2 regions of the Hydrogenophilus thermoluteolus genome follow, and region 2 is predicted to be linked to the other one. Evidence: riboswitches for the same ligand, from Rfam matches in the RefSeq annotation. Region 2 holds a riboswitch; the other holds the start of a gene.

Region 1 (11,088 bases), 800 kb from region 2:
TCGCAACCGACACCGACGGCAACGCGGGTGCGGTCGATCCGCTCCGGCGGCGCGTAATGGATGAGCCGTTCTGGGAACGCTGCGCGGACCTGCGGCGGGGGTGGGATGCGACCCACCCAAAGGAGCGCGCGGAAGTGGTTGGCGAGTTCGCTGGGAAAGGGGCTGTCCGGCGAAACGTGCCGCACGTGGATGTGTTGGGGCAGTGGTATGCCGCGGCGGCCGCCGGCGTGGTGGGACCACCAGTCGCGGTCGTGGTCGCACGTTTGCCACAGGAGCACGGGGTCCCCATTGACGACGGCAGCCGAGACATGGACGACCGTGTCGTGGCTGGCTTGGAAGCGCCAGTCGAGTTCGCGGCCCAAAAGGTCGACCGCAAGGCTTTTCTGGCTGTCGGATGCGGTGGTGAGCACACAGGTGGCTCCCAGCGCTTCGGCAATCGCTTGCGCCAACGCGTTGGCGCCACCCAAGTGGCCCGAGAGCACGGGGATGACGAAGCGGCCGGAGTCGTCGATCACGACGACCGCTGGGTCGCGGTTTTTGTCGGCAAGGAGCGGCGCAATGAGGCGGACGATCGCACCCAGTGAGACGACCGCGACAAGGGCGTCGTGTTGCTGCCACAGCGTCGCGATCGCGTCCGCCGTTTTGCTGGCGTAGGGGCGAATATGAGCCGCTTCGCCAAGCGTTGCGGCATATTTTTCGGGGAGGTAGAGCGGTGCGTGTGGGGCGACCGCGGCGCGCGCGCGGGCCGCGGTCTGAGCGCCGTGGCGGGTGATCGCGACGAACGCAGGGGCGGCGAACGTACTGCGCGCCGCTTGCCAGATGGCAGCTTGGTTGGGAGATGTTTGAGTCGGGGCTTCTGGCGTCGGGTTCGTTGGCTTGGGGGGCATCGTTGGTGTCATCGTGGCGTTACTGGGGGCCTGGGTTCCTGGGGCTTGCGACAGCGGCGTGGGATTCATGGGGTTTCGCTTCGGATGCGGGAACGGTCACGCTGGTGCGTGGAGATGCCGCGGTCTTTTTGCGACAGCCGCGAATGCGTTCGCCGACCGGCGTCGCGTTGGGGTTACGCAGGATGAGGAGCGCGAGGTAACTGAGCGTGGCGTCGGCAAGGTCGTGAAGCGCTTCGCCGCGAAGGATGCGTTCGTCGGGCATGCCGATCCGTTCCGCAAGGAGCGCATGCGCAAGCAACGACCGTTCGCTGAGCCAGGCAACGAGCGTAGGCCAGAGGGGTTTGACTTTGAGCAGGATCAGGGTCTCGAAGTGGGGCAAGACCGTTTCGATGAGTGACAAACCATAGTTGGCGGGAAGCACCGCGATGCGTTCTTCCTGTGCAGCAAGGGGAATCGCTGCGGCTGCCGCGGCAGCAGTGAAGCTATTGACGCCGGGTAGGGTGTCGACGCGAATCCGGGGGGCGCGTTCGCGCACGGCCGCAGCCAGATATTGGAACGTGGCGTAGGTCGAGGCGTCGCCTTCGACAAGAACCGCAACGTCGCGACCCGCAAGCAGGGTGGGTAGGATCGCCTCCGCGGCGCGGGCCCACGCCCTGGTGAGGACAAGGGGATCGTGGCTCATCGGGAAATGGAGTTCGATCGCGTCCGCCGGGGTGGTCAAGCCTGCCCGGTTCGCGATCGTCAGCGCGACCGATTCGCCACCCTGTTTGCGTACCGGATAGGCCCACCGTGCCGTGCCGGTGAGGATGCGCCATGCGCCGCGGGTGATCCAATCCGGGTTGCCGGGGCCAAGCGAGATTCCGTAAAGGGTGCCCAGCGCCTCGGTCGTTGCGGCGGCTGGAGGTGTGGTCTCAGACAGGAAGTGTGGCGAAACAGTCATGATGGCTCCTTCGTCGCCGCAACGAGCCAGACCGGGTTTTCGGCGGCGAAGCGGTGCATCGCCAGGATGGGTTTGGTGCGTGCCGCCCACAGTTGGGTGGCGTGCCACGGGGCGTCGAGTGCGGTCATCGCCGCGGTGGCGGTAGCCAAGTTTTCCAGGGTCACGAAGGTGGCGATGAGCCGTCCGCCAGGGGCGATGCGTTGCCAACAGTAGGTCAGGAGTTCGGCCAGTTCGCCACCGGAGCCGCCGATGAAGACCGCGTTGGGGTCGGGGGCTTCCTCGAGCCCAGCGGGCGCTTTGGTGTGGCGAATCGTCCAGTTGGCCGCGTGAAAGCGGCGCGCGTTGGTCAGGGCGATCGCGACGTCGTCTGCGTTTTTTTCGAATGCCCATACCGCCCCTTCGGGGGTGAGGCGGGCCGCTTCGAGGCCGACGCTGCCCGACCCGGCGCCGATGTCCCAGACGGTGTCGTGTGGGGTGAGGGCAAGAAGCGCAAGCGCCACCGCGCGCACTTCCCGTTTGGTGATCAGCCCTTTTTCCGGTTGTCGTTGGGCGTAAGCGTCGTCGTCCCAGCCGAAAGCCGCTTCGGTGCCGGGGGTGGTGCTGGTCAAGATCGCGATGTGCGGGTGGGGAAACGCGGTTGCGGCAGCCTGCGACGGTTCGAGATCGCGCCACAGCGCTTCGCCGTCGAGCCCGATGCGCGCAGCGACGCTGATGCGGTACCGATGCGCCAGGGATAGCTCGGTGAGCGCACTGGCGATTTCGGTTGCGCCAGCACCGGGCGCCGTCAATGCGACGATCGGTGATCGGTTGTGCGCAGCCGCTACGAGCACGGGGCGCAACGGATGGTGGGGAGCGTTCTTCCACGACCACGGTTCGCGTACTTTGCCGTGCGCGGAGACGAGCGTGGCGTTGTGCCAGGGGATACCCAGACGCGCACAGGCCAGTTGGACCGAACTGCGCTCAGGCAGCACCGTGACCGCGTCGGGACCGAAGTGCGCAAGCAGTGCGGCCGCTGCGCCGTGAAAGAGGGGATCCCCCGTGGTCGCAACGACCACCCGTTCTCCTTGTACGATCGCACGAGCGCACCGCTCTGGCAGTTGCGCGAGCCACGCTTCGAACGGTTCGAAATGGGCGTTGGGCGCAAACCGTTCGGCAAGCGGGGCAAACCCCTTCGCCCCGAAAACGAGGGTGGCCTGTGCCAGCGCGTCGGTGACTGCGGGCAGAAGCGGTTCTCCGGGTAGCCAGCCGATGACGGTCGGATTCATCGTTCCTCCCATTCTGCAAGCCACTGCGGCGCTGTGGATTCATCGATGCGCGCCACCGCATTGCCGGCAAAATCGACGGTTTGGATGGTGAGCCGCCGAGCCGACCCCGGCCAATATTTCGTTTTGAGCGTGTGCCAGGCGCGTGCAGCAAGCGCCGAGTGAAACGCGACGTCGAGGCCAAGTTCGGCCAATCGTTCTGCGGCAAAACGGGCCGTTTCGGCGGCGGCGATCTCAGCAACCAGGGCGGACGGCGCGCCGACGGCCCGCGCGCAGTCGGCAAGCAAGGTGCGATCTACCTCCCCTTTTCCGGCGTGGGTGACGGGCATTCCTTGCGCCATTTTGGTGAGTTTGCCGACCATCGCGCCGATGATCAGGTGGCGGATCCCGTTTTTGCGCGCGGCATCGAACGCGGTGCGGACGAAGTCCCCCATCTGGACGAACGCCGCTTCGGGCAGCTCCGGCCACAGCGCCATCATCGCCTTTTCGGTGCGCCCACCGGTGGTCAATACGACGGTGTCACACCCTTGGGCACGCGCAACCCCGATCGCTTGGACGACGCTTGCGCGAAACGCCGCGGTGGAGTATGGGCGAACGATGCCGGTAGTTCCCAGGATCGAAATGCCGCCCACGATTCCCAAACGCGGGTTGAGCGTGCGTTTGGCAAGCGTTTCGCCCCCAGGCACTGCGATGGTGACGAGAAGACCGTGGTCCGCGCAGTTCGGAAGTTCCGGCGTCAGGCAGACAGCGCGTTCGGGAAGGGGGGAAGTGGGTAGCGCGGCGCAGGTGGCTGGAGGTGCTGCACCCAACAGTTCGCTCAGATTCTCACACAAATTTTGCCGCGGCACCGGGTTGATCGCGGGTTCGCCCACGGGAAGACCAATGCCAGGGCGCGTGACGATGCCAACCCCTTCGCCAGCAGCCACGAAAAGGCCAGGGACGGAGACCCAGGCAACGGTTGCGGTGATGGGCGCTTTGTCGGTGACGTCGGGGTCGTCTCCTGCGTCTTTGATCACGACCGCGGTGGCGCGTCCGTCGGGATAAAGGCGCTTTTCGTGGATGGGGAAGACGACGCGTTGCCCGTTGGGGAGCTTGGTTTCGATCGCATCCGGGATCGCGCCGGTGAGTAACCCTTGTGCCGCCGCACGCGCTGCTGCGGCGGCACACGCGCCGGTGGTGAATCCGGTGCGACCGCGGTGGGCGCGCCGCTTGGCGTTGGGATCTGCGTGGCCGGTCACAGCGCGCGATTCCTTCAGCGTTCCGAATCCGCCGTTTCCGCGAGCGCCATCAATGCGTGAAGTGCCGCAACCACCAACGTCGATCCCCCTTTGCGCCCGCGCACGACGATCCACGGGGCACGGTTGCTGGCAATCAGTGCCTCTTTCGATTCGGCGGCGGAGACGAACCCGACAGGCATACCCAGGACCACCGCCGGCTGTGCTTGCCCGGCTTCCATGAGTCGAACCACTTCGAGGAGCGCGGTGGGGGCGTTCCCGATCGCGACGACCGAACCGGCCAAGAGGCCCTGTTCGGCGGCACGGCGCATCGCCATCACCGCACGTGTGGTATTCGCCGCTTTTGCCGCGGCGATCACTTCGGGATCCGAGATGAACTCATGCACTTCGATGCCGAAGTGCTGTAGCCGAGGTTTCGAGAGCCCAACACGGATCATCTCGACGTCGACGATGAAGGAGGCGCCGCGCCGTATCGCTGCGATCGCGGCGGAGACCGCCTCGGGATGAAACTGCACAAGCCCGTTCATTTCGAAGTCGGCCGAGGCGTGGATCATGCGTCGCACCACGGGCCATTCGTGCGCAGGGTAGGCGTGGGCGCCCACTTCACGGTCGATGATCGCGAACGATTCGTGCTCGATTGCGGCACCGGCAGCGGTAAGTTGTTCGGTAACACGCGGAGTGGGTAACGGGTTCGTCATACTTGTTCCTGGAGTTGCTCAGTGTGGAAGTGGAGATCGGGGCCGTTTTTGTGATGGGGGTGGTCGTGGGGTTCGTGAACGCCACGGTGGTGGTGGAGATGGTGGTCGTGATGATCGTGGTGATGATGGCCAAGCCCGTGTGCGAGCGCAAATGTGCGGTATTTGCACCCGGTGCAGGCGAGCGTCGGCAGCGTTTCGTGCGGTTGGGTGAGGAGTCCGTCGAACCAGGCGGCGATCTCAGGGCGAAACCCGAGGTAATCACCAAGCGCCCACGCGACGGTGGGATATTGCCGCTCGAGACGCGCCACCTGCGCGCGGATCCGTTCGATCAAAACGCCGGTGAAGAGATAGACCGGCAGCACGATGATCTGGGTCATGCCCCAGGTGACGAAGCGCTGCGCAACCCGTTCCAGCCGCGGGTAGGTGACACCGGTGAAGGCGAGGTCGACCAGTTCGTGGTCGGTCGCTTCGAAAAGGCGTCGCGCGAGTTTCGCCAATTCGGCATTTGCCCCGGGGTCACTCGAACCGCGCCCCAATAGGATCACCCCTGTGGTCTGCGGATCGGGCATCGCCAGGCGGCGCATCGCACGCTTGCGTTCGCCTTGAAGCGCGGCAAAGAGTTCGTCGCCGGTTCCCACTTGCGGGGTGATGGTGAATGTGACGTCGGGAAAGGCGCGTGCGGCTTGGGCGACGGCTTGCGGGATCTCCATCTTGACGTGACCCGCGGCGTTGATGATGAGGGGGATTACCAAAACTGTCGCTGCCTCTGGGGCTGCCGCGCGTGCGGTTTGGGCAGCATGGGCCAACCCTTCGGGCAAAAGCACTTCGGCAAACTCGATGAAGCAGGTGAGGATGGTGTGGTGCGGATGGCGTTTGCGGGCGGCTGCGGCGAACTGCTCGACTTCATGGTTGCCTGCGGGTTCACGCGAACCGTGGCCGACGATGAGGACGACGGGGTTGGCGGAAGGGCTCACGACGCTCCTCCGTTGGGTTTTTCGGGTGCCTTGTCTGCACGACGAAAGCGGTGGGTGAAGGTTGGGTCGTAGAGCTTACTGCGGGGGGCAGCGTCCCATTGTCGCGCACCGAGCGCTGGCGAAACGATGATCATCGCTTGCGAGACGATCTTTGCGGCGCGGCAAGCGGTGCTGAGTTCGGACAAGGTGGTGCGGACGATCCGCTCTTGCGGCCATGACGCTTTGTGGACCACCAGCACCGGGCTCTCCGGCGCCCAGCCGGCGGCAAGGAAGGCGCGTTCGATTTCCCGCGTCAGTGTGATCGACAGAAAGAGACAGACCGTGGCTTGGTGCGCGGCGAGCGCCTCGAGCCGTTCGCGCGGCGGCATCGGGGTTCGTCCTTCCGCACGGGTCAAGATCACCGTCTGGGTGACCTCTGGCAGCGTGAGGGATTCACCGGCTGCCGCGGCAGCGGCAAACGCCGACGAAACGCCTGGCACCGCGCGCCATGGGACACCTGCTGCGTCGAGCAGCCGCGCCATTTCGGTGAGTGCGCCGTAGAGCGTGGGATCCCCTGTTTGGAGCCGCACCACGGTAGCGTGGCGTTGCGCCCGTGTGGTCAGCCACTCGGCGATCGCCTCGAGCGTCATACCTTTCGAATCGGCAATTTCGGCCGACTGCGGTGCGTAGCGCGCGACCGCCTCGTCGACGAGCGAACCGGCGTAGAGCACCGCGCCGGCTTCACTGAGCAGCCGCTGCCCTTTGACGGTAATGAGTTCTGGGTCGCCAGGGCCCGCCCCGACGAACCAGACGGTGCCGGGGCAGGGGCTAAGCGGTGGCAAAGACACGGGGTGTTACCTACCAGTGCGCGACCGTTACGCGGCGCGATGCAGACGAGCGGTAAAGAGCGTGTCTTCGCCGAGCCACGGTTTGGCGTGTTTCGCTGCGGCAAGGAGCGCCAAATCGAGCGCCGGTTCGACCACCAAGACGCTCAAATAGGCAGCACCAAAGGTCGCGATCTGCTGCCACGCTTGTGCACCCAGTCCCAGGAAGGCCCAGAACGCGACCCACAGCACCACACCACCCTGGTACGTGAGGGAGAGACGAAACACGTCACGGTAGCGCAAATCGGTGTAGGGGGTGTGCGGCGCGATGGTCCGTTTTGCGACCGCCGCGACGGCAAAGAGCGGGGCGAGAAGGGTGGTGACGTTCGCGAAATATTGCGGCAGATCGTACGGGGCGAAGAAGAGGCCCTGAACGAGCAACGCCGTGGCCAAACCGACCGCTGCCGGGGCAACGCCAAAGAGCAAGAAGAGCGTGCTGCCCAAGATGAGGTGCACTTCGGAAACGCCCACCGCGGGGTGTGGCAGCAGTTCGAACGCCGCAAATGCGATCGCGAACGCGCATACGCTGCGCACCAAAAAGCGCAGGAAGTGTGCAAACGCCGGAACCACGCGTTCGGAAACGAACAGCGTCGTCCAGACAGAGCGCGCCGCGCCGAAGAGTGCGGCCGTGCCAGTGAGGTAGGAGAGGGCCATCTTGGCCCCGGTCAAGAGTCCAGGTTCGATATGCATCGTGCTTCCCTCCGAGCCATGCCGTTACGAAAATTCTGCGCTCGGGGGAAACAGCGAAACCGTGAATACGGAGTACGATGACGCTATCCCACGTGCCGTCACCCCGCGGCGCAGTTGGGTTTGCGCGTCACGATCGGTCTCCTGGCTTGCCGTCGCCCTGCCGCGACGCCTTCCCAGAGCGGTTGCTCCAGTGGCATCGTGTCGCGTCAGTCAGGCTCACAGTAGCGGGGGCTGCGCCGGATTTGCACCGGACTTCCCGTGCGGCGAAGGTTCGCCGCTATCGTCACGCGTCGGTTCATTATCGGGAAAACCGCTGCCCAAGTCAACAGTGCGATGCGGCGCCAAATCCGATTCCACCATCAAGGAGAGGCGGGATCGAGCAAAAACCGTGCGTCCGTGATCCCCGCTTGGGTGAGCGCCACCATCAGTTGCGCCGCGGCTTCGAACGGCACCGTGCGTTCCACCGCAAGCAGCACCGGGGGTGGCGCAGCATCGTGGGCGTCGGTAACGAGCGCTGCTAGCCGCTCTGGCAGTGCGTCACGGGGGAGCGGCTCACCATTCCAGAGCAGCGTACCCGACGCGGTCAGGGTCAAAGTGACCGTTTCGCGCGGTGGCGTTGCCGGTTCGGCAGCGGCGTGGGGCAGTTTCGTACGGACTGTGTGTAACAGGGCGGGCGCGGTGACGAGCAGGATCACGAGGAGCACGAGGAGCACATCGACGAGTGGGACGATATGGATCGTCGGGTTCACCGTGGTGCGACTCTTCACGGTGAGGAACGGCAATGGGTATTGTTTCATGGCGTTCGGGGCGCGTTCTCTTCGTTTTCTGCGGTGAGGAGCAGGTAGCACTCGTGCGCGAACGCTTCGAGTTCGGGAATCACCAGGCGGTTGTGGCGCACGAAGAGGTTATGCGCGATCGCAGCGGGAATCGCGACCGCAAGCCCGATCGCGGTCATGATGAGCGCTTCGCCAACCGGACCGGCAACGGCGGTGAGGGACGCTTCGCCGGAGATCGCGATCGCGGTCAAGGCGTGGTAGATGCTCCAGACGGTACCGAAAAGGCCGATATAGGGGGCGGTGTTGGCTGCGGTGGCAAGAAGGGTCAGGCCCCACTCCCGTTCGGCCACTTCGCGTTCGAGCTGCGTTTGGAGCGCGCGATAGAGCCACTCGCTGCGGTGTAACGGCGCGCGTCGCTCTGAGGTTGTCCATGCCGCGCACGCCGCAGCGGCAATCCGCCCGAAGGGATGGCAGGTAGCCTCTGGTCGATTCACCAATGCGGCGAAGTCGGCCAGGGTGTCGATTTGCGCAAACGCGGTGCGAAACGCCGTGGCAAGCGGACTTTCGCGCCACGCCAACCAGACGCGGGCACCGATCACGCCGACAGCGGCGAACAAGAGTCCGATCAGCGTGGCGAGGACCGTCCAACCGATCGCGTCGAGGCGCGTCAGAAAAGGGTGGGGAACAAGGGTTTGCCAGGTGAGCGACATGGTCTTCCTATCGTCTGGTTCCGTATGCGTTGGGGCGTGGCATCATGGCGCGCCGGTCAGTTGGAAACGGAACGGTTGCCAAACCGTAACGGTACCCACGCGCCAGGCCGTTGGCAAGGTGCATCGCCATTGCCGCACGGCGTCAAGCGCAGCGGCCGTGAGCGCGGGATGGCGGGTGGTCGAGCGGGGCGGGTCGATTTCCGCCGCCACGATCGTTCCCTGGGCATCGAGGGTGACCTGGACGGTGACCGTGCCTTCGATTCCCATCCGTCGTGCAATGAATGGGTACAGCGGTGGTGGACGATGATGGCAGAGGACTTTGAGCTCGATCGAGGAAGGTTCCGGCGCAGCGGGGCGTGCCGACGCGTGGGCCAAAGGAGCGGAAAGAACGTTGGGAGGCGACAAGGCGGTTGCCGCACGGCTGTCTGCGAAAGCGCTATCCCGCGCCGCGATGGGTTCGGGAGGGCGAGGGTGCGGTGCCGGGGATGGCGCTCTCGGTGTGGGTTTTGGTGTGGGGGTAGGTTTGGGTTTGGGGTTTTGTTTGGGCTCTGGTGTCTCTTTCGGTATCAGGTTTTGCGCTGGGGCTACGTTTCGTGCCGGTTGGGTGCGGTGCGGCCGCTGCTTTCTGTTCGCTGTAGCCGGTGGGGTCGCATTCGGAACTGGCGCAAAGCGCGCTTCGTGGGCTGCAGATTCCTTAGAAGCCATGCGGGTGGCTTCGTTGGTCTGGGTAGGAGCCGTGGCGTGGGAAGTTGGTGCGGTGGCTGGAACTACCCACCCGATCGCCAATGAGGTGGGCGCAGGGACCGGCGTCGATAGGGAAAAAGAACTGCGGTGCATGGCAACGCCAGCTGCGCTACCTACCAAGAGCCATGCAAGGAACGCGCCGATCGCGCGTTCCCGGGTTTGCCAGAGTTTCATCCCACGAAGCATACCATCGGCATGCGCTGCCTGTGCGTGTTCAGAAGCGCACGCGCAGACTGGTCCACAGGGTACGCCCAGGGCCAGGGACTGGGGTACCCCACTGCGGCACGTTGGGGGGCGTCGGGTTGGTCATCGTCGTCCCTTGACCAATGTAGGCGCCGCCAAGCGGGTGGGCGTAAGAGCGGTCGAACACGTTGTCGATGCCGAAATGCCACGTCACGGCGTTGGAGAGCGTCAGGCTCCCTTGCCAGTGAAGCAGCGCGTAGCCCGCTGTCGGAATTTCGTTGCGTATGCGGTTGGTCCGCGATTTGCGTTCGACCGCTTCGACGATGAAACGCTGTTGCCACTGCCCACGCGTCTGGTCAAGCGTGAGCTTGACGTTGCGCGGCATCACCCCGTAGAGGTTGTCGCCCGTTTCGGTATTGCTGCCGCGGCTACACGCGAGCGTTGCGGCAAACGCCCAAGCGCCCCAGCCGTTGCGGGCAAGGGGCCCGCGTAGCGTCAACTCATGCCCGTAGAGCTTCGCCCGTTGGTTCACATATTTGAGTACCGTGAACCGGTTGGTGACGGGGGTGGCGCGGGGGGCGTTGGCGGTGGCGTCCCACTGCACGGCGTCGATGTAGTCTTCGATCACGGTGAGGTAGGGGCGCCACTCGATGCGCCACCCTTGGTCGCTTGCTTGCCAAGCCAGGCGTGCTGCAGCAGTGTAGGCCTGCTCCGGCTTCAGATCGAGGTTGCCGATGTAGCCGTTACCGTCGCCGACGAAATTGTTCATGAGCGCCGCCATTTGCCAGGTGCTCCACGGGTAGCGCTCATAGAGGCTCGGTGCGCGGCTCTGATGCGCCAGGTCGAGCGCTGCGCTCCATTCCGGCGAGAGTTGCCAACTGTTGGACCAAACCAGGTTCCAGAGGGTGTCGCTGCGGGAGCGGTCGCTTGTATTGAACGCGGTACTGTCGCGCAGTTGATAAGTGAAGCGTGGCGCGGTGCCGTCGCTGTTGGCGTAGCCGTGTACCGGATCGGCGTCGGTGGTGACTTGCTCGATTCGTGCCCCGAGTGTGGTGCGCCACGTCGGGCTGATGGCGCGTTCCCATTCGGCAAAGAGTGCGGTCCGTTCCCGCTCTCCGTTGCGGAT
Region 2 (11,088 bases):
TCTCACCGCCGCGAACACCCCCACGGGCCACTTTCTGCGCAAACCGATCGATCTCTCCGCGCACCGCAAACCGATCGCGCCAGAGCACCCCGCCGTGTGGCATCTCGGCGTCCGCGTGCACAATCTCAAAGGCGACCCCATCGCCTACCCGGTAGGCGCCCTGATCGCTGTGTGCGGAGTTTCCGGCGCGGGAAAATCGTCACTGCTTTTCGACGCGCTCGAACCCTACGTTCGCGCCGTACTCGACAACCATCCCCGCGATCCTGTATGGGGCCGACTCATGCTCGGCACCTGTGCCGCACCGCCCAGTTCCGACGCGACGAGCGATGGACCACTGCCTTGGCAGCGCATCATCACCGTCGACCAGCAGCCCATCGGGCACAACGCGCGTTCCACCCCCGCGACATTCACCGGCATCATGACCGCGCTGCGCGAATGCTTTGCGCAGACACCAGAAGCACGCGCCCGCGGGTATACCGCAAGTCGATTTTCCTACAACGTCCGGGGTGGACGGTGCGAAGTGTGTCAGGGCGAAGGGTGGCGAAAAATCGAGATGCAGTTCCTTCCACCGGTGATCGAACCCTGCCCAGCATGCCACGGTGCTCGCTATAACCGCGAAACCTTGGAAATTCGCTACCGGGGGGTGACGATCAGCGAGGCGCTCACGCTTTCGGCACAAGACGCGCTGAAGCTTTTCGACAACCATCCTCAGATCCGCCGGGTCTTGACGACGCTCGTCCAGCTGGGGCTCGGTTACCTCCCGTTGGGGCAGCCGGCACCCACCCTTTCCGGCGGCGAAGCGCAACGGCTCAAATTGGCGCGCGAACTCGCTAAACCCGCCCCCTCACCGACGCTCTACCTCCTGGACGAACCCACCACGGGGCTGCATTTCGCCGATATCGAAAAACTGCTCACCGCACTCTTTCTGTTGCGCGACGCGGGACACACGCTGATCGCTGCCGAACACGACCCCGATTTTTTGCGCCACGCCGACTGGCTGATCGAGCTGGGGCCAGAAGGGGGACCGAATGGCGGGCATTGTTGCGTCCAGATGCCAGGACGAGACCAAACCATTGACGAAACAACGACAAAGCAATAGAATTGCGCGTTCTTCATTCCTTAGATTGAATAGACTGGAGCAGCGCCATGTATGCGGTCATAAAAACCGGCGGCAAGCAGTATCGCGTATCCGTCGGCGAAAAGATCAAAGTAGAACAGATACCGGCAGAAGTGGGCACAGAGCTCTCGCTGACCGACGTTTTGATGGTCGGTAGCGGTGACACGGTCAAAGTCGGAACCCCGTTGGTGGACGGCGCCGTTGTCAAAGCCACTGTGGTCGCGCACGGACGCCACCCCAAGGTCCGGATTTTCAAATTGCGTCGCCGTAAGCACTACATGAAACGGCAAGGGCATCGGCAGAATTACACCGAAATCCGCATCGACGCGATCGAAGGTTGATCGGATTTCCGGTTCTTGCAAGGAGTAAGCAATGGCACACAAAAAAGCTGGTGGGAGTTCCCGTAACGGTCGCGATTCCGAGTCGAAACGCCTTGGCGTAAAACGCTACGGCGGGCAGTTCGTCCGTGCGGGCAACATCATCGTGCGTCAGCGGGGAACGCAGTTTCACCCCGGTGAAAACGTCGGCTGCGGCAAAGACTACACCCTCTTTGCGCTGACCGACGGGGTTGTCGAATTCGTCGTGAAAGGGCCGAAGCAGCGCCGTTTCGTCAACATCCGGCCGGTGCAAGACAACGCCTGATCGGTACGGATCGGGTGCGCTTCGTCGCCCCGCGTAAGAGGTAGCCATGAAGTTTTTCGACGAAGCGCGCATCGAAGTGATCGCAGGGAAAGGCGGCGACGGATGTGCCGCCTTTCGGCGTGAAAAGTACGTTCCCAAAGGGGGGCCAAGCGGCGGCGACGGCGGCCGTGGCGGCAGCATCTATTTCGAAGCCGACCCCAACCTCAACACACTCATCGATTTCCGTTACACCCGCATCTTTCGCGCGCAAAACGGAGAGCCGGGCCGAGGACGTGATCAGTACGGTGCGGCCGGTGACGATCTCATCGTCCGCGTCCCTGTGGGCACCGTGGTGCGCGACGCCGACACGGGCGAAATCATCGCCGATTTGGCGCGCCCAGGGCAACGTGCGCTGATCGCGCGCGGAGGCCGCGGAGGCTTGGGCAACCTCCACTTCAAATCGAGCACCAACCGTGCTCCGCGCCAATTCACCCGAGGTGAACCCGGGGAACACAAACGGCTCGAACTCGAATTGCGGGTGATCGCCGACGTCGGTCTGCTGGGGTTACCCAACGCCGGCAAATCGACCTTGATCCGACAAATTTCCGCGGCCCGTCCGAAAGTGGCCGACTACCCCTTCACCACCCTCTACCCCAATCTGGGCGTGGTCCGCACCGACGTCGATCGCAGCTTCGTCGTCGCCGACATTCCGGGATTGATCGAAGGAGCGAGCGAAGGCGCCGGGCTGGGACACCGCTTCTTGCGCCACCTGCAGCGAACCGCGCTGTTACTGCACTTGGTCGACCTCGCCCCGATCGACCCGGAAGCGGATCCGGTTCGCGACGCACAAGCGATCGTCGAAGAGCTGCGCCGTTACGACGAAACGCTCTATCGGAAACCGCGCTGGCTCGTCTTCAACAAGATCGACCTGATCCCGGAAGCAGAACGTGCCGAGCGCTATCGCGCGTTCCTCGACCGGTTCGGCTCCGTCGACCGTTGGTTTGCGATCAGCGCGGCAACGGGAGAAGGGTGCCAAGCGCTCGTCTATGCGATTCAAGACGCGGTGGACGCCGCGAAAGCACACCAGACACCCCCCGAAGCAGACGACGCGGATTCGGATCCGATGGCGCGCGAATCGATGAACGGGGATACGATCGATGACCGGACATCCCGCGCGTGACGTCTCCGGCAGTCTGACGACCCCACGCGCTGCGCTCGCGCAAGCCCGCCGCCTGGTCGTCAAGGTCGGGAGCGCCCTGGTCACCAACGATGGCGCGGGATTGGACACACAGCGACTCTCGGAGTGGTCGGGACAAATCGCCAACCTCGTTGCGCAAGGCAAAGAGGTGTGCGTGGTCTCCTCCGGCGCAATCGCGTGCGGGATGCGCCGGCTGGGGTGGCACAAACGGCCCAAGGCGTTGAACCTGTTGCAAGCGGCCGCCGCTGTCGGCCAAGCGGCGCTCGTCGAAGCGTGGGAACAGGCGTTTCGCCCGCACCACCGCCACACCGCGCAAATCCTCCTTACCCACGAAGACCTGGCGGACCGCACCCGTTACCTCAACGCCCGCAGCACGCTCACCACGCTCCTCACCCTTGGCATCGTGCCGATCGTCAATGAGAACGACACGATCGTCACCGACGAAATCAAATTTGGGGACAACGACACGCTGGGCGCTCTGGTTGCGAACGCGATCGACGCCGACGCACTCTTCATCCTCACCGACCAGGCGGGGCTCTTTACCGCCGACCCGCGCAAAGATCCCAAAGCCACGTTGGTCTCCGAAGCGAACGCCGACGATCCGGCGCTGGCGTTGATGGCAGGTGGCGCCGGTACCGGGATCAGTAAAGGGGGCATGATCACCAAGGTCCGTGCGGCAGAACGTGCGAGCCGCAGCGGCGCGCACACCGTGATCGCCTCGGGTCGCGAACCGAACGTCATCGTGCGCCTGGCCACTGGCGAACCGATCGGCACCTGGTTGAAAGCGCGCGCCACGCCGCTTGCCGCCCGTAAACAGTGGCTCGCCGACCACCTCAAAACCGCTGGAATCCTCTGGCTCGACGAAGGCGCGGTGGCAGCGCTCAAAGCAGGCAGAAGCTTGTTGCCGGTTGGCGTCACGCGGTGTGACGGAGATTTCCCGCGCGGCTCGGTGGTTTCGTGCCGCGCGCCAGACGGGCGCGAAGTGGCGCGCGGGCTCGTCAATTACGCCGCGCACGAAACCCGCCGCATCGCAGGACAACCCAGCCAGCGGATCGAAAGTCTGCTGGGTTATATCGATGAGCCCGAATTGATTCATCGTGACAATCTCGTTTTACTTTGATTACCATTGGCGCAGTTGCATCGCTTTTCTGCAACCCACCCGGAGGGCACGCCTTGGACTGGACGATCCACCACACCATTTTGCTGAGCGCGTTGGGCGCAGGCGGCATCGTTGGTTTCGTTGCGGCGCGCAGCCACTTCTGCACGATGGGTGCGATCTCCGACTGGATCAACATCGGGGATCTTTCGCGTTTGCGTTCGTGGTTCGTGGCGATCGCAGTAGCCATCTTGGGGACGATGACGCTGGAAGCCACACAAGGGCTCGATCTCGACTCGGACACCTTCCCCCCCTACCGGAGCAGCGAACTGATCTGGTTGCGCCACGTATTGGGCGGCCTGCTCTTCGGCGTCGGAATGACGCTTGCGGGGGGATGCGCAAACAAAAATGTGATCCGACTGGGCGGTGGAAACCTCAAATCGTTGCTCGTCTTGGCGATCATTGCGGTAACCGCCTACTCTCTCAACTGGCTGGGTGGCTACGGCACCCTTTTCTATCCGTGGCTGGCTGCCACAGCGATTTCCCTCGATGGTCCGCAAGAACTCGCGCGTGTCGTGACCGGCAGCGATAGTCCATTGGCCCACTACGTGATCGGCCTCCTCCTTGCGGTCGCTTTGCTCCTTTTTGCCTTCCGGGACGCCGCGTTTCGCGCCAGCCGTCAGCTTGTCCGAGCGGGCATCGTGATTGGCCTGGTGGTCACCTTCTTGTGGTGGCTCACCGGTAGCGAAACGACGGGCAGTGCGTGGCGTGACTTTGCCGATTTTGCCGATGAGCAATTGAGCCGAGTCAATACCCAGTCGATGACCTTCATCGCGCCGTTGGGCGATCTCGCCTATTACTTGCAAGCGCCCAGCGCTTGGAACCGCTTGAACGTTGGAATCCTGGTGCTCGTCGGCGTCACGCTGGGTTCGTTCCTCCACGCTTTGGTCACACGCTCGTTTCGAATCGAGTGGTTTGCGGACCGCAGCGACCTGCTCAACCACCTAGTCGGAGCGTTTTTGATGGGTGTGGGCGGCATTCTGGCGATGGGCTGCACGTTCGGACAAGGGATCACCGGCGTTTCGACGCTTGCCGTCGGGTCATTTTTGTCCCTCGTCAGTATCGTCGCGGGTAGCGCGCTCACCATGAAGTGGCTTTATTGGAGAATGATGCGTGACCTCTGACACACCCCAGCACGCCATTCGCACAGCCATCGAAAAGATCGCCACGGGGCCGCACCTTTCCAAACCACTGACTCGTGACGAAGCCCGCGAAGCATTCGCGGCGATCCTATCGGGACATGCCACGCCCGCGCAGATCGGCGTTTTCCTGATCGCGCTGCGGATGAAACGGGAGACCGACGACGAATTTCTCGGGCTACTTGATGCGCTCATCAGTGAAACGAACCCGATCACGGTTGCGGTCGAATCGTTGGCGATTTTGGCCGATCCATTCGATGGCTTTGCGCGCTCGATGCCCGCTTCCCCCTTTCTCCCCGCGGTCTTGGCAGCCTGCGGCCTTCCCACTTTAGCGATTGGACTGCCCCGTTTGGGCCCCAAATACGGAGTGACCCACGCCCAGATTCTGAGTGCCGCGGAGATCCCCGTCGCGCGGACACCGCAGGAAGCCGCGGCAGCCGTCGAGCATTGCGGCTGGAGTTATTGCGATCAACACCAGTACGCACCGCGAATCGCCGCGCTCGTGCCGCTTCGCAACGAAATCGTCAAACGCACCGCGCTCAACACGCTCGAAACCTTGGCCAAACCGTTGCTCGGCAAGCGCGAAACCCATCACCTCTCGGGATATGTCCATTCCCCGTATGCCCGCCTCTATGCCCTGCTGGCGCGCGCTGCCGGTTTTACCTCGGCCGCGATCACGAAAGGTGTCGAAGGGGGCTTTCTTCCCCCGTTGAACAAGACCAGTGTGGTCGTCCGCATGCCGACCGAGGGGGACACCACGGAATCGATCGATCCGGGTGCGCTCGCAATCCAGCATGCAGTCCGCGCCCCCGAATGGCCTCGTGCCATGCCTGATCCCACTGATTCGCCCGATTGGCAACGCGACGCCGCCCATTATGCGGCGCAAACCGGAATCGCCGCGCTCCAAGGCGCGCCAGGCCCGACCGCGGATGCGCTGGTCTATGGTGCGGCGATCGCGCTCTGGCACACCGGAAAAGCCGGATCGCTGGCCGAAGGCGCTGCCCGTGCGCGCTCGGTGTTGCGCAATGGCGCAGCGTGGGATCGATGGGTTGCCGGCAAAAACTGACAAGCCTTTTCACAATCCTGCACCGAAGCGCCCAAAGGAGCCACATGATGAAACCCACATTACCTGACGCGGCATTAGCGCAACTCTTTACCGAAGCGCGGACCCACAACGGTTTCCTGCCAAACCCCATCCCAGATGAAACGTTACGCGCGCTCTACGATCTGCTCAAGTGGGGGCCAACGGCCGCGAACGGGTGCCCAGCCCGCTTTCGCTTCATCAAGTCGCCCGAAGCGAAAGCCAAACTCAAAGAGACCCTGGACCCCGGAAACGTCGAGAAAACCATGGCGGCACCGGTCACCGTATTGATCGGCTACGACCTCGCCTTCTACGAAGAGCTGCCGAAACTCTTCCCCCATACCGACGCCCGCGCCTGGTTCGCAAACAACGAGGCGCTCGCCCGCGAAACCGCATTTCGTGATGCTGCGCTGCAAGGCGCTTATCTGATCCTCGCCGCGCGCGCTCTAGGGCTCGATTGCGGCCCTATGGCCGGGTTCGACAAAGCGCGCGCCGATGAACTCTTTTTTGCCGGCACGACGATCCGCTCCCTCTTTCTCGTCAACTTGGGCATCGGTGACCCGAGTAAGCTATTTCCGCGCAACCCCCGTCTTACGTTCGACGAGGCATGTCAGATCCTCTGAGTGTCGCAATCGTTGGCGCGGGCCCTGCCGGACTTTCGGCGGCCTTGTGGCTCAAGCAGCTGGGTTATGCGCCTTTCGTACTCGAAGCGGCTGAAGCGCCGGGTGGAATCCTACGCTTCAATTTTTTGGCCAACGAGTGGGTATTGGGGCAACACGGGCTGACCGGCACCGAGATGAGTGCCCGCTTCGTCGCTCACGCCGAAGCGGCAGGGATCCCGATCGCATGCACGAGCAGCGTACAACGATTGGTTCCGGTCCCAAACGGGTGGCGCCTGTTTCTTCACGACGGCACACCGCGACATGCCGCCGCTGTGATCGTCGCCACCGGTTTGCGCTACCGCAGACCTGAGGCACTCGCAACCGTTGCTGGGATTGGGCAGTTGTCCGCATCGGAACTCGCTTATGGCCCCTTTGCGTTCCGCGATCTCGATCTCTGCCAAGGCAAGACCGTCCTGATCGTTGGTGGCGGCGACAACGCCTTTGAAAACGCCAAGATGGTCGCCGAGCTGGGCGGGTGCGCGATCATCCTCTGCCGATCCCGTCCGCGCGCGCAACGGCAACTGCACGAAGCGGTCGAACGCTTCGCCGACCGGATACGGGTGGTTATGCACGCCACCCTCCGTGCCGTTCGTCGGGAAGCGGGGAAACTCGTTGCGCAATGGCAGACCGCTCCCGACAAAGCGGAAGCCGCAGCGGTCGATCGCCTCCATGTCTTGATCGGCTACGCGCCTAACAGCGAATGGTTGGCCACCGCGCTGGGCGACACCGCAACGGCGCTTGCCCGCGACGAGGCGGGCTACCTCATCACCGACCGTTGGGGGCGAACGCCGCTGCTGCGACTCTACGCCGCAGGCGATCTCGTCGAACGCGATTTCCCCAATGTCGTCTCGGCGCTCGCAAGCGGTGCGCGTGCGGCGAAAGCGGTCGATATTGACCTGAGCAATCGCTGAATCGTATACTTCATTCTTTTATACCATTCGTGTTCGCGGTGCCGCATCCACCCCTCTGGTCGATGCGGTGAAACGGGAAAGCGGTGCGCACCGGTGCCCCCGGTGCAAAGCCGCTGCTGCCCCCGCAACGGTAAGGGTTTCGTCCGCACCATCACGCCACTGGCAGCACTGCTCGGATCGGGTGGCCTGACCGGGAAGGCGGTGCGGAAAATCGCCCGAGCCCGGAGACCGGCCGCGAACGGGTTCCACCGCCACAGCCACGGGGGAATGGCTGGAGTTGGGAGTGTTCGTTCATGTCGGCAATCGCTCTTTTGCGCCCGAAAAAGGGGCGTCATCTGCTTTTGATCCTTGGATTCGTCGCGACAAACCCACTTGCCGTTGCCCAATCGTCGGCGTTCGACCCGGTACTGCCGACGATCGCCGTCACCGCAAGCCGTATCCCCACGCGTACCGAGGCGTCGCTCTCTGCGGTCACCGTGCTCACCCGTGACGCGATCGAACAAAGCGGTGCGCGCACCCTTGTCGACTTATTGAGTCAGACCCCAGGGGTACGGATCGTGCAAAACGGCGGATCCGGAGCGTCGGCATCACTCTATCTGCGCGGTGCAGAAGCGCGTCATACACTGGTGCTCATCGACGGAATGCGGATCGGTTCGGCAACCTTGGGGACCGCAACGCTTGAAGCGATTCCGCTTGAGCTGATCGAGCGGATCGAGATCGTTCGCGGACCGGCAAGCGCTTTGTACGGATCGGACGCGATTGGCGGCGTGATTCAAATCTTTACCCGCAAAGGGACCGAAACCACCCAGCGCCGCGCGTTCGTCGGCCTGGGCAGTCACGAACAATACCAAACGAGCGTCGGCGTCTCAGGGGGTAACCCCGCGTTTCGGTACGCACTCGACCTGGGTGCCGAAGGAACCCAGGGGATCGAAGCGACCACACCTGCCAATTTCAGCCACCAACCCGACCGCGACGGTTGGCGTAACCGCTTCGCCAGCGCCAATCTCTCCTGGTCGCTCGCCAATGGCGGCGAAATCGCGCTCGCCAGTTTCGCGACCCGTGGCCGCAACGAATACGACGCCTGGGGTGCGGGAACGTTCAATGCGTTACTGCACAAAGATCTGACCAGCAACCAAGTCACCACCCGCCTGCCGCTCACGGAAGCATGGCTCTCCACGCTGCGCTTGGGCGAAACCCGCGATACGTCGAAAGCGCTTGCGAGCGCCAGCAACGTGAGTCGCTTCGCGACGGCACAACGCCAACTCAGCTGGCAGAACGAGGTGGCATTACCGCTCGGGGTACTGCTTGCCGCGTTCGATCTCACCGCGACTGAGGTGGACGCCACAACCCAATACACTCGGACCAGCCGAATCGTTCGTGGCTACCTCTTGGGCTGGCAAGCAGAACAGGGTCGTCACGGTTGGCAGCTGACCGCACGTCACGACGACGACAGCCAGTTCGGAGGTAAAACCACGGGCCAAGCCGCCTATCGCTACCAATTCACACCGGAATGGCAAGGTCGCGTAGCCGTGAGCAGCGCGTTCAAAGCGCCGACCTTCAATCAACTCTATTGGCCAGACACCGGTTTCGGCGGTGGCAACCCCGACCTGAAACCCGAGACGGCCTACCAAAAAGAGGTGGGGATCCGCTGGCAGCGTGGCGTCACCGCTGCGGAGCTGACGCTCTTCGATGCACGGGTCAAAAACCTCATCGCGGGCTGGCCGCCCGAAAACGTCGCACGCGCCCGGATCAAGGGGGCGGAGCTGACGTATGCAAGTCAATTCGGCGCGTGGCATTTCCGTATCAACGCCGATTGGCTCAACGCCACCGACGAAGCCACAGGTAAGCGGTTGCCCCGTCGCGCTCCTGCCGCGCTTTCTGCCGCGCTCATCTACGACGCGAAACGGTGGCAGGCGGGGATCGACTTCAACGCCCAACGCGCCCGCTGGGACGATGTCGCCAATACCACACGACTCGACGGCTACGGCCGAACCGACCTCTGGTGGCATTACGCGCTGACGCGGTCGTGGCGATTGGAAGCGGAAATCCGCAACCTGTTCGATCAAACCTACGAGACTGCCGCCACCTATCGTCAACCGGGGCGGACGTTCTTTGTCGGTTTGCGGTACCGCGACTAAAGCCTTCGTGCGCCGATGCCGTTCGCGCAACGCCGTGTCGCCCTACTGCTCCTGCTCGTGGGTTTGACCGGTGCAAGTTTTTTCTTGGCGCTTGGCGTCGGCTCGCTGCCGCTCCCCGTCACAACCGTCTGGGCAGCATTGTGGCATCACGACCATCCCGCGTTTCCCGTCGTATGGGGGCTGCGCGGCGCCCGCGCTGCCGCGGTGTGGAGTGCCGGCGCGCTGCTGGCACTCGCCGGGCTCCTCATGCAGACGCTATTGCGCAACCCTTTGGCTGACCCCTACGTGCTCGGCGTTTCGAGTGGCGCGGCGGTGGGAGCACTTGCGGCGATCGTGCTCGGCGCGGCAGGGCTGGGTGTTGCCGCTGCAGCCTTTGCGGGCGCGATCGTCGTGATGGCGCTCGTCTTCGCGCTCGCACACGGTGCTGGCCCTTGGTCGGCGACGCGGCTCATCCTCACCGGCGTGATCGTCGCGTCGGGCGCAAGCGCCGTGGTCGCGCTGCTGCTTACGTTGGCGCCGGAGCAGCGACTCCATTCGATGCTCTTTTGGCTGATGGGTGACGCAGCAAGCACGACCTTTTCGCCGTGGCCGATGGTGATGCTCATCGCGGTTTCGCTTTTGCTCGTCACTTGGGGGCGCGACCTCAACGCGCTTGCCTACGGGGAAGCGACCGCGCAGGCAGTCGGCGTCCCCGTTGCGCGGTTGCGGTGGGGACTCTACGTGCTGGCGTCGCTCCTGACCGCAACCGCGGTAACCCTCGTCGGATCGGTGGGTTTCGTCGGACTGATCGTGCCGCACGCCGTGCGCATCATGATCGGCAACGATCACCGCTGGCTGATTCCCTGCTGCATCTTTGCTGGCGGTACGCTCCTGATGGTGGCCGATACCGCAGCGCGAACGCTATGGGCACCGTTGCAATTGCCCGTGGGCATCGTGACGGCGCTCCTCGGTGTCCCGTTCTTTTTGTGGCTTCTGGTGCGCGCGCGCACCTAACGAAGACGAAAAACGCGCGATGCCCACCCCACCGCTCCTCACCGCCGACGCCCTCACGCTCACGCTGGGGCA

The links. A riboswitch is a leader RNA that binds a small molecule or an ion and turns the genes downstream of it on or off. The one in region 2 is predicted to bind cobalamin.
Region 1: another riboswitch for cobalamin. It lies ahead of HPTL_RS10050 (energy-coupling factor ABC transporter permease); the one in region 2 lies ahead of HPTL_RS03090 (TonB-dependent receptor domain-containing protein).

Annotation. Positions count from the first base shown of each region.
Region 1 is NZ_AP018558.1:2,061,628-2,072,715, reverse strand. Features, by position in the region: gene HPTL_RS10085 (cobalt-precorrin 5A hydrolase) at 1-899, opposite strand, end outside; gene cobI (precorrin-2 C(20)-methyltransferase) at 907-1,827, opposite strand; gene cbiE (precorrin-6y C5,15-methyltransferase (decarboxylating) subunit CbiE) at 1,824-3,092, opposite strand; gene HPTL_RS10070 (cobalt-precorrin-5B (C(1))-methyltransferase) at 3,089-4,327, opposite strand; gene HPTL_RS10065 (precorrin-8X methylmutase) at 4,342-5,022, opposite strand; gene HPTL_RS10060 (sirohydrochlorin chelatase) at 5,019-5,996, opposite strand; gene cobM (precorrin-4 C(11)-methyltransferase) at 5,993-6,823, opposite strand; gene HPTL_RS10050 (energy-coupling factor ABC transporter permease) at 6,851-7,549, opposite strand; cobalamin riboswitch at 7,664-7,849, opposite strand; gene HPTL_RS10045 (ExbD/TolR family protein) at 7,909-8,346, opposite strand; gene HPTL_RS10040 (MotA/TolQ/ExbB proton channel family protein) at 8,343-9,035, opposite strand; gene HPTL_RS11570 (energy transducer TonB) at 9,078-9,740, opposite strand; gene HPTL_RS10030 (TonB-dependent receptor plug domain-containing protein) at 9,994-11,088, opposite strand, start outside.
Region 2 is NZ_AP018558.1:635,635-646,722, reverse strand. Features, by position in the region: gene HPTL_RS03135 (excinuclease ABC subunit UvrA) at 1-1,099, shown strand, start outside; gene rplU (50S ribosomal protein L21) at 1,147-1,458, shown strand; gene rpmA (50S ribosomal protein L27) at 1,490-1,759, shown strand; gene obgE (GTPase ObgE) at 1,806-2,918, shown strand; gene proB (glutamate 5-kinase) at 2,896-4,056, shown strand; gene HPTL_RS03110 (YeeE/YedE family protein) at 4,110-5,216, shown strand; gene HPTL_RS03105 (anthranilate phosphoribosyltransferase) at 5,206-6,297, shown strand; gene HPTL_RS03100 (malonic semialdehyde reductase) at 6,345-6,935, shown strand; gene HPTL_RS03095 (NAD(P)/FAD-dependent oxidoreductase) at 6,920-7,885, shown strand; cobalamin riboswitch at 7,905-8,136, shown strand; gene HPTL_RS03090 (TonB-dependent receptor domain-containing protein) at 8,179-10,023, shown strand; gene HPTL_RS03085 (FecCD family ABC transporter permease) at 10,039-11,016, shown strand; gene HPTL_RS03080 (ABC transporter ATP-binding protein) at 11,036-11,088, shown strand, end outside.